DNA from 3 places in the Pseudovibrio sp. Tun.PSC04-5.I4 genome. Region 1 is predicted to be linked to each of the others. Evidence: riboswitches for the same ligand, from Rfam matches in the RefSeq annotation. Region 1 holds a riboswitch; each other region holds the start of a gene.

The links. Region 1 has a riboswitch for cobalamin ahead of BLS62_RS10225 (TonB-dependent receptor plug domain-containing protein). Riboswitches for the same ligand answer to the same signal wherever they lie in the genome.
Region 2: another riboswitch for cobalamin. It lies ahead of BLS62_RS23830 (energy-coupling factor ABC transporter permease); the one in region 1 lies ahead of BLS62_RS10225 (TonB-dependent receptor plug domain-containing protein).
Region 3: another riboswitch for cobalamin. It lies ahead of cobU (bifunctional adenosylcobinamide kinase/adenosylcobinamide-phosphate guanylyltransferase); the one in region 1 lies ahead of BLS62_RS10225 (TonB-dependent receptor plug domain-containing protein).

The regions. Positions count from the first base shown of each region.
Region 1 is NZ_FNLB01000006.1:1,124,124-1,128,373, forward strand. Features, by position in the region: gene BLS62_RS10215 (formate--tetrahydrofolate ligase) at 1-674, opposite strand, end outside; gene BLS62_RS10220 (DMT family transporter) at 978-1,871, shown strand; cobalamin riboswitch at 2,005-2,219, shown strand; gene BLS62_RS10225 (TonB-dependent receptor plug domain-containing protein) at 2,392-4,248, shown strand.
Region 2 is NZ_FNLB01000006.1:3,992,731-3,996,980, reverse strand. Features, by position in the region: gene ettA (energy-dependent translational throttle protein EttA) at 1-1,156, opposite strand, end outside; gene BLS62_RS23830 (energy-coupling factor ABC transporter permease) at 1,403-2,068, opposite strand; cobalamin riboswitch at 2,117-2,330, opposite strand; gene BLS62_RS23825 (HAD family hydrolase) at 2,707-3,315, opposite strand; gene BLS62_RS23820 (putative bifunctional diguanylate cyclase/phosphodiesterase) at 3,961-4,250, shown strand, end outside.
Region 3 is NZ_FNLB01000006.1:1,921,066-1,925,315, reverse strand. Features, by position in the region: tRNA gene BLS62_RS13970 (tRNA-Asn) at 579-653, opposite strand; tRNA gene BLS62_RS13965 (tRNA-Asn) at 691-765, opposite strand; tRNA gene BLS62_RS13960 (tRNA-Asn) at 806-880, opposite strand; cobalamin riboswitch at 1,150-1,348, shown strand; gene cobU (bifunctional adenosylcobinamide kinase/adenosylcobinamide-phosphate guanylyltransferase) at 1,484-2,044, shown strand; gene cobW (cobalamin biosynthesis protein CobW) at 2,041-3,114, shown strand; gene cobN (cobaltochelatase subunit CobN) at 3,120-4,250, shown strand, end outside.

The sequences.
Region 1 (4,250 bases):
TAGGCGATAAGAAGTCGGCCCAGCCGCTCCTGCAAGTCTTCAAGGTTTTCAGCAAGGCACAACACGGCCATCACTTCGGAGGCAACGGTAATGTCATACCCGGATTCTGACGGGAACCCGTTACTCACACCGCCAAGGCCGGTCGTGATGGTGCGTATGGCACGGTCATTGATATCTACCACACGGCGCCAGACGATGCGGCGCTGGTCAAGGTCCTCTGCGTTACCCCAGTAAATGTGGTTATCAATCATCGCAGAAAGCAGATTATGCGCAGTCGAGATCGCATGCATGTCTCCGGTGAAATGAAGGTTGATATCCTCCATAGGCACCACTTGTGCATACCCGCCGCCAGCAGCTCCGCCCTTCATGCCAAAACAAGGCCCCAGAGAAGGTTCACGCAGGCAAATCGCGGTCTTCAATCCGATGCGGTTGAGCGCATCACCCAGCCCAACTGTTGTCGTCGTTTTACCTTCGCCAGCCGGTGTAGGCGACATGGCAGTCACAAGAATGAGCTTGCCTTGCTTTGGATCAATCGATTCTGGCAATTCATCCAAATTAATCTTTGCTTTGAAGCGACCGTAAGGCTCCAATGCAGCTTCCGGGATGTTCAGATCTTGAGCAATGCGAGCAATGGGATGCATTTCAGCTGCGCGCGCAATTTCAATATCTTTCATGGGAAATCTCCGGAAGGCATAGCCTGAGTAAATCAATGTGCCTCAGAAAAGCACTGTGCTTGACGCTGCTCTACAAAATGTGCGGAGAAAGTGCAAGGTCACATAAGGGTTAGCTAAAATGAAATGTGACGCAGGCTTGTTTCAATGGTTAGCAGAATTGTGGAACTTTCTTGCGGGAATAGTTGTTGGCTATTTCAAATAACCAATCACTACGCTTGCGCCCAAAAACCAAGGCCAGTAGAGCTGATAAGGTTTTCAATTCTGACTACGCATTCGTCGTAGCTTTTTCCGGTTAGGTCCCCCATGTACTTATTTGAAGTTGCTGCGCTTGGCGCTGCTGCCGCTTGGGCTGTGGGAAGCCTTATTTCTGCTAAGCCAGCAGCGCATCTTGGAGCCATTGGCTTTAACTGTGTGCGCATGTGGTTTGTGGTGCTGTTTCTCGGCACCTATGTTTTGGCGACCGGAAGTTGGAGCACTGTTGATTCCAGTCACTCATTTCTTATCTTTATGTCTGGCTTCATTGGCATCTTTATGGGGGATACTCTGTTGTTCCTCACACTCAACAGAATGGGCCCACGTCGAACCGCCATTTTGTTCTCCATGAACGCCCCCATGTCCGCATTGCTCGGCTGGGTATTTTTATCAGAGGAACTACCCTTCCAGGCAATTATCGGAATTTCTATCGTGATAGTTGGCGTTTTGATGGCCATTGCATTCGGTAAACGAAAAGACCAGTTGCACAAATGGGAGAGCATAAAAGGCCCCATTGTCGTTGGTGTTCTGTTCGGCACATTGGCTGCGCTTTCTCAATCCGTTGGATCCATCATCATCCGCCCCGTAATGGCAAGCGGTGCTGATCCCGTCGCTGTGTCCTTAATGCGCTGTACCATTGCTGCATTTGGTTTGCTGGCGCTGTTCTACCTGCCGGGAAGACCATTCAAACTTGCCAATCCAATAAACAAAGAAATTGTAGCCTTGGCTTCACTCTCAGGCGTGCTGGGCATGGGTATTGGGATGACCTTGATCCTCTACGCTCTGAGCGGAGGTGAAGTTGGCATTGTGTCCACACTCTCAGCAACCACACCAGCAATGATGCTGCCCGTGCTCTGGTCTCAAACAAAAGAGTGTCCAGCTGTTGGTGCGTGGGTTGGGGCGGCATTGGTTATTGTTGGCTGCGGATTGCTCTTCATGAGCTAGGCGGCGTGTCACTGTTGCTACCAGAGCTAGAGTTTTACCGTATTGAAATACAATATCTGTGAATTTAGCCCGTTAATAGTCTGATTTGGCGAGCGTGCAGTTCCAGATGCTTGACGGCCCCCATTCTAATCTGATCAATAGAATTGTATTTGGTATTTTTGTCATGTTGGCAAAAATGAAAAGGGAACACGATCCGCATAGCGAAAGCCGTGGCTGCCCCCGCAACTGTGAGCGTAGAGCTGATATCCATTATTGCCACTGACAACAGTGTTTAAAGCTGAGTTGGGAAGGCCGGATATGAGTGATGACGCGCAAGCCAGGAGACCTGCCAAATACAGTCACTCACCCAAAGCGCGGGGCGTGCTGTGGGGCGGTACTCCGTTCAAGTGACATTCACAGTGCGTCTGGGCACAAAACCGTTCCTCCTGTTTTTCAGTGGGTCGGGATTGCTGTGTCCGGATATGCACAATGCAAGCAACAGCATGGCATCCAACAGATGCTGTGAATGGTGGACACGACTGTGCGTTTACAAACTCAATACTCAGCTGCGCTGAAATCCAGCGCCGCATTCATTGCGCTCCTCAGCACAATTGCAACCGGCAAAGCAGAGGAGGTTCTGCTCGATGACGTGATCGTCACCGCAAATCGGTATGAGACAGAAGCAGGAAAAACAGGCTCCACCACTATCGTGGTGACAGAAGAAGAGCTGGAAGAAGATGGCTCCGTCTTCGTGCAGGAGTATCTCGCAAAACTGCCGGGTCTCTCTTTTACTCAAAATGGCGGTGCAGGCAAAAAAAGCACAATCACCCTTCGTGGTATGTCGTCGCGCTACATTAAAGTTCTGGTAGACGGCATCGATATCTCCGACCCATCCGGGCCGCAGGTTTCAACTAGGTTGGAACATCTTCTTCTCGCCGATGTTGAACGGATTGAGGTGCTGAAGGGCTCTCAAAGCGCGCTGTATGGCGGCCAAGCGGTTGCAGGTGTCATAAATATCATGACAAAGCGTGCACCTGCCGGAACTGTAAAACAGAACGCTCAGGTGGAAGCTGGCGCTTATAAAACCTTTAAAGCATTCTACGGATTACAAGCCGCAACGGATCGCTCTGATATAGCCATCAGCGCAGAACATTTTCGAACAGAAGGGTTCAGTGCTCAAACTCCAAAGGGAGGCCCAGCTGATATGGATGGATATGAGAACACAACTCTGTCAGCGCGTGGCTCATTTGATGCGACCGACAATCTGAATATCTACTTTTCTGTACGCGGTGCTAAGGGGATTTCAGAAATTGATGGCTATAACGATCCAGATCGTCACGATGAAATGCTCTATCGACAAATCTCAGGGAAACTGGGAGCAAACATTCTCTGGCTGTCAGATCAAGTAACGAGTGATGTCTCGGTAGAGACTACGGATATAAAACGAGAACAAGACTATGCCAAAGCGGGCAAAGCAAACAGTGTTTTTGAGGGGGCTAGGTTAAAATTTGCTCTCCAAAATGACTTGGAAGTCAGTGATCGAGTGACCTTCAATTTGGGTGCCGACTGGATGCGCGAAACGGCAAGAGGTCAGGATGAAGCAAGGTTAGCAGGTGGCTTTGTTCAGGCTCTTATAGAGCCAGTTGATGGGCTCAACTTGGCGGCGTCAGCACGAGTGGATAACCACAGTGAATTCGGGAACTATTGGTCAGGCCGACTAACCGCATCCTATCAAATTTTAGAAAATACACGCCTTCACTCCAGCTTTGGAAATGGATTCAGAGCCCCCTCTCTTTACGAGCTTTACAACCCAGAATATGGCAATGAAAGCCTTGAGCCGGAAACTAGTCTGAGTTTTGATCTTGGAATTGAGCTAGGTTGGTTTGGTGATAAAATCAAAACTTCAGCAACCTACTTTGACATTCTGACAAATAACCTGATTGTCTACCATGATTTTGGAACTGTGAGTGATCCCTACAAAGGTGAATATAGGCAGATTACCGGAACATCTCGCAGTCAAGGGATAGAGCTTGGTGCCAGCTATGCCCCCGTCGAAAACCTACGCCTTTCCAGTGCATACACCTACACATGGGCAACCGAAGACGGTGGCAAGCGCCGGGACAGGGTTCCACTACATGACCTTAACGTTGCAGTGAGTTATGACCCGACAGAAGACATCACGCTTAACGTCAATGGGAACTTTATCGCAGGTCTCACCGACAAGGGCAAAGATATGAAAGATACATTCTTACTCGGAGCAAAAGCCTCTTACGATGTGACCGAGGAAGTGGAAGTCTATGTTCGCGGTGAAAACCTTCTAAATCAGCGATATGAGCGTATCAAAGGCTATCAGACGTCCGGTCTGGCAGTTTATGCTGGTCTGCGTGCAAGTTTCTGATT
Region 2 (4,250 bases), 2.9 Mb from region 1:
CCACATAACCAAGATGAACGCGGTCACTTACAACCACATCACCGCTGTCTGGCTTTTCCTGACCAGTCAGCATCTTGAAGAGTGTCGTTTTACCAGCACCGTTGGGTCCAATAATGCCAACAATACCACCGCGTGGCAGTTTGAATGACAGATCGTCAATCAACAGGCGATCACCAAAGCCTTTGGACACACCTTGAACATCAATGACGTTGTTACCAAGACGCTCACCAACCGGGATCAGAATCTGTTCGATGGACGGCATACGCTCGTCCTGCGCAGTCAACAGAGCGTCATAGGCATTGATACGAGCTTTTGATTTGCTCTGACGGCCCTTCGGTGACATGCCCATCCATTCCTGCTCGCGCTTGATCGCGCGGGAACGGGCCATGTTTTCACGGCCTTCCTGCGCCATACGCTTGGTCTTCTGACCCAGGTAAGTGGAGTAGTTGCCTTCGTAAGGGATGCCCTGACCACGGTCGAGCTCCAGAATCCAGCCAGTCACATTGTCAAGGAAGTAGCGATCATGGGTGATGATCAAGACTGAACCCTTGAACTCACGCAAATGGCGTTCCAGCCAATGCACGGTTTCAGCGTCAAGGTGGTTGGTAGGTTCATCAAGCAGCATCAGGTCAGGCTCTGACAAGAGCAGCTGACACAGCGCAATACGGCGACGTTCACCACCGGAAAGGTTAGCGACAGCTGCGTCAGATGGAGGACAGCGAAGCGCTTCCATTGCCATCTCAACCTGGCTTTCCAGATTCCACAGATCCTTCGCATCAATGACGTCCTGCAGCTGAGCGCCTTCATCGGCAGTCTCATCAGAGTAGTTCATCATCAGCTCATTGTAGCGATCAAGAATAGCCTGTTTGTGCGCAACGCCTTCCATGACGTTTTCAAGAACGGTTTTGTCCTCGTTCAGCTGCGGCTCCTGCGACAGGTAGCCAATTTTGGCACCCTCTGCGGCCCAAGCTTCACCGCTGTACTCTGTATCCAGACCAGCCATGATCTTCAAAAGAGTAGACTTACCTGCACCGTTAGGTCCCAGAATACCGATTTTCGCATCTGGGTAGAACGACAGGTGGATATTATCGAGGACTTTTTTTGTACCGTAGGCCTTGGAGACCCCGTGCATATGATAGATGAACTGGCGCGCCATGAGGTGCCTGCATCTCCTGATCTGAGTAAACTAAGAAATCTCTGAGGAGCACTCATAATAGAAGCTGCGCCAAGGGGCAATCCATAACACTTCAGCAGCGCTAAAAACCGCCATTTTTTGTTGGTGACTTGGGATATTCATCCCGACATTAGCCGAAGCGTCTGCCTAAGCAAAAAAGGCGACTGCTCTGCGCAGCCACCTCTTTAAAGTCTTAGTGATCAAAAACAGCTCTTAAGCTGAACAGATTCACGCAAATTTCAGCTGCGGAACCACAGTCAGCTTTTGAACAATCGCATTGTCTTCAACTGCCTTAAGTCCCTTCACAACGCCAAACGTTACAAATGGTTCCAGTGCAACAATGGCAAGGTAAGACAGTGCAAACTGACCCCATGCCGTAAAGGGTGTTGCCACTTCGCCAATCATCAGCCAGAAGCCGACCATGCCGGTGACACCCGTGTAGTAAATGGCATCCAGTTTGAGGATCTGAGCAAAGGTAACGCGCTGAGCAAGCTTTTCAGCAAACAGCTTGCGACCAGACAGGTAATGAACGGAAACCAACGGCAACATCAAAGACAAACTGTTGATGCCGAGGTGGTAAAGGTCCTGCGGATCAAACACCATCGCTTGAAACAAAAGCCCGACAGCAAATCCAAGTAAGACTGGTGTAAAGCCAAGTGTCAGATACATCGCCATAGCACCAACAAAGTGCAATTCAGATGGCCCTACGCTCATATGAAAGCTCTGCATAAACAGAGAGAAGAACCCTGCAGCCAGCAGAGTTTTAACTGGCATCAACGGCTTTTGGAAAAACTCGGAAAGTTGCTGTTTGCACCCCCAGAGAAAGAGGCTAACAACGCCCACATTGGCAGCAGCAACCTTAGCTGCGGAAACGTAACCCGGTTCAATATGCATATTATATGCTCCTCGCCGCACCCACCGTGCGATAGTGCCCATAAGGGCAGAGTTTATGTCATGTCGGGCAGGTTTCCTGGCTTGTGGCTTATTGCGTATTTCGCCTTCCCAGAGGGTTCCTCCAGTGGCTTTTATGAAAAACACACCACGTAACAGTTGCGGGGGCAGCTGCGGTTCGGGCCCATTATTTGGTCATCCCTACCGCATTCCCTTTTCGTCCATGGAGCTTTGCTCCTGCGGAACCCAACGCCGCGAATATCAAGGAAAAATACGCAGACTACAACCTTCAATTCCAAGAGCTACACACTTGCGGTAACCGAGGCGCAATTTAGATCTGAAGCAAAAATTGAAGATAGCGCAAGACCAAACAAAATTTTGGGCAAAAAAAGAGGCGTGCACCCGTTGGTACACGCCTTAAGATAGTTGACACTCCCCCATCCGAGTGTCAGCCGAAGCTGAACACAGAGATATCAGAGCGCCCCATTACTTCATTGATATTCATCAAATTTAATAAATTTACCTATCTGAACTGCTGAAATAAATTAGAAGCACACAATAGAGTTATTTTTAAATCGATTAAACTAGAAAGAAGGAAAGACGTAACTAAATAAATCATACGAATGTCTGAGTTTTTGCGATTAATTCTTAGTTAAACCTACAGGATCAACCGGCTGCCATGCATAAGTCCTTTGCCAATGCGTTTTTGGGGAAAGAACGAAGTCCCAGGTATTCATCAAATCACTCTTTAAATCGTAGGTTGAAAGCACTGGCTGGTTTAAGGCTTTAGCGGGCACGCTCATTTGAACTGTCAACGTGCTCAGGCCTTTGTCGGCAAGGTTGAATAGCGCACTATCGTTCTTAGCTCTCCCCACGAATATACGAGGCACCCTGCCAATACGTTCCCAGATAACGTGTTTTAGGGCTGTGGTGGCTTTCTTCATCTCCAGCTCAGAAAGGGCAATGACGCGATCACGTGGAACATCAAAACCCAGCTTTGCCATCGCGCGATCCACCTCGTGATCGCCACTACTGATAATCCATATCTGGAATTTCTGTGCTCTCAAGTAGCCAATCAGCTCCTTCAAAGGCAAATACGCGTATTCACGATATCTAGGACCAACAGAAAGAGGGCCTTCCGCAATGAGGTGAGACCGCACCTGTTTTGAGTAGGCTGCAAGGTCTTCAAAGGTCCCTTCGGTCCCTGGGAAATTAACCGCAAAATCAGCGCCCCCAGTCTCATCCCCCAAAGCACACCATCTCCAACGAAGATAGCAACACGGTCCTCCAACATTACATAGTCCGGGCTACTCTGCCGGCTCATTCGTTGCACTGCCTCAATAATGCCATGCCGGGTAGGACTTGTTTGCCAGCTCGGCAAAATATTGTCACGCTCACCACCAGTTGGTTGCAGAACTGTAAGGGCGGAATAGAAGAACAAGCTGGACCACTGCATAACCTGAGATCACCTTAGTGCCGTTTCTCGCGTATATGAAGAGACACAATGCAACTCAAAAACGCATAAAAAATTAATCGATTAGCTTTGTGAAATAAGGATAGAAACACCGTTGATACCCGTGGTAAATTATCTATCTAAATTTAGATAAATACGGTTAGATACTTACTAAAAATCAATATATAAATAAACACATACATTTCAAACAAGATGATTCATAAAATATTCAAATTATTATTTAGATAACTTCAAATAACGCTACAAAATATCCTAAATATACATCAAAAAATAATAACTTACTCCTTTTTCTAAATTCATTAAGAGATGCGAAACAATTGCGGTCAATTATTCCCAAGTGTATTGGAGTGGCCAAGTGCCCATTCAATTCACCGAGTTTCATTTCTTGCCCCTATTCATTTCAGGTAGCTTTATCAGTCTCATGTCAGCTTTTTTCAATGCGGCTTTTGCAGCCTCTTCTGCCGCTCCAGCCAGTACCCTATTGCACGAAACCATCAATCAATCCCAGCTTCTCTCTCAGCAACAAACTTTGTGGTCGTTTCTGTCCACCGGCCTGTTTTGCTTGGGAATTCTGGGCGTTCTGGTTGTCTATTCCAGTTTATTCATACAAGAGCGAGGTCGAGCTTCCCACTTCCTAAACAGAGCATTCTTGCTGGTCTTCACCACATCAAGTGCATATTTGTTATTTGGAACACAGCTCCACTTTGAACC
Region 3 (4,250 bases), 800 kb from region 1:
CTATGCCATAAGAAGTGTATATAAATTATACTGCTCGTTTTTATACTTTAATCTTATTTACTAATAATTAGGTAAAATTTTCAATGTATTGTTTTGCAGTGTCAAATTGCTTTTATCTGAAATATCATCGTTAAATTTATCACCTATAAAAATGACATTATTTTTTGATCAGGGGGCTTAAATGGCTATGACCTCAACGGGTTTGAGTTGATAAGCAAGAGGGGGTAAGCGCATAACGTGTAGGGCTTACCCGCATTTGCTGGGAAGATAAGCTGGCTATGAATTTTTGAAATAATCTTAAGGGTCCCCTAGAATTTGGGGTGTCGTCCTAGCGCTATTATCCCGGATAAGCCGTGCAATGCGAACATTCTTTTTGCAGCGACGTGGAATGCATCTCTTCGTGTGCGGAAAATTGTCTTGCCTAAGAGAGCGCCGTGTCTGCGGCCATCAGCTGTTGAGGGGCCGTGAATTCGCTGCGTGTGAGCATTGTTTTTGTTTGTTTTGAAGGATAGACGCAGCTGTGGTCCATTTGTGAAAAAGCGCTGGACATAATGTACTGGGAGATTTTGAGAGAAGAGTGGCTCCCCGGGCCGGACTCGAACCAGCGACCAAGCGGTTAACAGCCGCTTGCTCTACCACTGAGCTACCGGGGAACAAATACTCTTGCCAGTATGGCTGCAATCAAAGAAGTGGCTCCCCGAGCCGGACTCGAACCAGCGACCAAGCGGTTAACAGCCGCTTGCTCTACCACTGAGCTACCGGGGATCACAATGATCTTGCCGTATCGACAACAAACGAAAAAGAATGGCTCCCCGGGCCGGACTCGAACCAGCGACCAAGCGGTTAACAGCCGCTTGCTCTACCACTGAGCTACCGGGGAATAATCACCCTTGCGAGTTATCCTCGCCGTTTGTGTGAAGAGGCTTTTACAGAGGCATATCGGGTTTGCCAAGCCTGTTTTTTGGGGAAACTAGAGTTTGTTGACAGTTTACTGCGTTTTTTATTGAGATATCCAAGAGGGTTAGCTGGAAAACCCAGAAAACCACGGTATTTCAGGGTCTGGGAAACAGGTGGTGTTGGAATTATCACAAAGGCAATTGACAGAAAGGGGCATGGCACCGCAAACTTAGCGGCAACACTTCAGTATCTTTACCTGGGTGCCCTTGCGGTGCTTTATGGGAAGGATGAAACGGGAATGCGGTTCCATAAATTTGGAGTATGCCGCAGCTGCCCCCGCAACTGTAAGCGGTGAGACCATGACCTTAAGCCACTGGCATCGATGCTGGGAAGGTGGTTGTGTTTGATTGAACCGTGAGCCAGGAGACCGGCTGGAGATTGATTTTGACATAACACGGCTGTCGGGTGGACGGCGAAGGGTGCTGATGACGAACCTATACCTGCCCTTAAACGGGGCAGACGATATGCTTATTCCCAATCCTTGCAAAGCTTATGCTTTCGCTTGTGTGATGGCGGCCTAGTTTTTATGGTGCATCACGGCGGCAGAGAGATGATCTGCCATGCCCTTGTTACGGGCGGAGCTCGGAGCGGGAAGAGCGCATATGCGGAAAAGCTGATTGTGCAAAGCGGACGCAAGCCCACCTACATTGCTACGGGTCAAGCCTTTGACCGGGAAATGGAGCAGCGGATTGCGGCGCACAAAGATCAACGCGGACCCTTGTGGGAGACCCATGAGGAGCCGCTGGAGCTTGTGCACGCACTTGAACAGGCCGCACAGAGTGAACGTGCGATCCTGGTGGATTGCCTGACGCTGTGGCTCTCCAACCTCATGCATGCGCAGCGAGACTGGGCTGTGGAGCTTAATGCGCTGGAGCGTGTTTTGGCGGAGCTGCCTTGTCCTGTTGTTTTTGTTGGCAATGAAGTTGGTATGGGCATTGTGCCTGAAAATGCGCTGGCCCGTGCGTTTCGTGATGAGGCTGGCCGCCTCAATCAGCGCATGGCCGAGCTTTGCCATTATGTTGTGTTTGTTGCTGCTGGTCAGCCGTTACAGTTGAAGCCTGCCTTATCCCCGGAGATTAAACTATGAGTTTTGAATTTACAGCTGCGCCGAAGAAAATCCCTGCTGTCATCATCACGGGTTTCCTTGGAGCTGGTAAAACCACTCTGGTCCGCAACCTGTTGATGAAGGCGAAAGACAAGCGCATTGCGCTGATCGTCAACGAATTTGGTGAAATGGGCTTTGATGGCTCACTGGTGAATGGCTGTGCGGACCCTGAGTGTGCTGCTGATGAAGTGGTGGAGCTGGCAAATGGCTGCATTTGCTGCACCGTGGCCGATGATTTTTTGCCAACTATGGAAATGCTGCTTGAACGCAAGCCAGCACCAGACGTGATTGTGATTGAAACATCCGGCCTTGCGTTGCCTCAGCCCTTGGTGCGTGCTTTCAACTGGCCCTCCGTTAAGCCACGCGTCACCGTAGACAGCGTTGTCACCGTTGTGGATGCGCCTGCGGTTGCTGTTGGCAAGGTGGCCTCCGATGAAGAGGCTGTTGCTGCACAGCGCGCTGCTGATGAGGCGCTGGACCATGAAAGCCCGATTGAAGAGCTGTTTACAGATCAGCTGACCTGCGCTGACCTTGTTGTGCTTTCCAAGGCTGATCTTCTGGATGAGGCTGGACTGGCTGCTGTGAGAGCCTCCATAGGCGCGCGCTTGCGGGACGGAGTTGAGATTGTTGCAGCCTCCCACGGTGAGTTGGCGCTTGATGTGCTGCTGGGCCGGGATTGCGGCGCAGAAGACGATATGGCCTTGCGCAGTGCCCACCATGAAACACAACATGCTCACGACCACGACCATCATCATGAACATTCACATGATGATTTTGAGAGCATCGTTTTGCCAGTGCGCAGTTTTGCCTCTCTAGAGGAGGCCAAACTGCAAGTTGAGGCGGCTATGAAAATCTCCGGTATCCTGCGCATCAAAGGCAGTGTTGTTGTTGAGGGTAAGAGTGCGCCTGTTTTGGTGCAGGCGGTTGGCCCGCGTGTTGAAGCTTGGTTTGCGACTGGCAGTGAAAGCCACAGCAAGCTGGTTGTTATCGGCCTTGCCGGGTTTGACCAAGGCGCTGCACAAGCGGTGCTTGGTGTGACTGAGACGGTTTAGAACATATGCATGTACTTGTCGGACAATCGCGCCGATTGGATGAAGGCGAGGAAGCCGTCAATCTGGGGCAAACGCCTGCGGATGTGGTGTTCCTTTCTGCCGCTGATACAGAACTGGCTGGTCTTGCGTCTGCTCATGCACTGCATGAGGACTACACGCTTCGTCTCGCCAGTTTTCTGGCGCTGTCGCATCCATACTCGGTTGATCTTTACGTTGAGCAGACCGTGCAGGCTTCCAAGCTGGTTGTGGTGCGGTTGCTGGGCGGTGTTGAGTATTGGCGGTACGGTGTTGAGCGGTTGGAGGCAGTTGCCCGTGCTGAAGGTGTAAAGCTTGTTCTGTTGCCCGGTGATGACAAGTGGGACGCAGAGCTAGTAGGGAGGTCCACCGTTCCTGTGGAGGCTGCTAAGACCCTGTGGCGCTATTTGATTGAGGGTGGACCGGAGAACTTCTCCGGTGCTTTGCAGTACGCTGCACATCTTGCAGGCGTTGCTGAGGGCCTGCCCGAGATACCCAAGCCGCTGCCGCGTGTTGGTTTGTTGTTACAGGGCCATGCGCTGCCAAGCCTTGCGGATGTGAAAGCCAGTTGGGTCAACCCGGATGCTCCTGTTGCGGCCATCGTGTTTTACCGTGCGCTTTACCAAAGCGGTGCGACTGATCCAGTGTTTGCATTGTGCCATGAGTTGCAGGCGCAGGGAATAAATCCGCTGCCAATTTATGTGGCGAGCCTGAAGCAAGTAGAATGCGCCGCCGTTGTCACCGACCTGTTTGAACAGTGCGCTCCTGATGTGGTTTTGAACGCAACTGCCTTTGCGCTTTCCAAAGCGGGGCAGGCGCATTCTGGTACCATTCTGGATGCGCCGGGTGCATGTGTTCTGCAAATCGTATTGTCATCCTCCTCGGAAGATGGTTGGCGTGAAAGCGATCAGGGTCTTTCTGCTCGTGACCTTGCCATGCATGTTGTTTTGCCAGAGCTGGATGGCCGGTTGTTGACCCGCGCGATCTCCTTCAAAGAGGAAGGCGGATACGACGACAAGACCCAGAGCACGCTGGTTCGGTTTGTACCAAAATATGACCGCGTGGCGTTTGTTTCCAAACTTGCAGGCAATTGGGCGCGGCTTCGACATAAAAACGCAAAA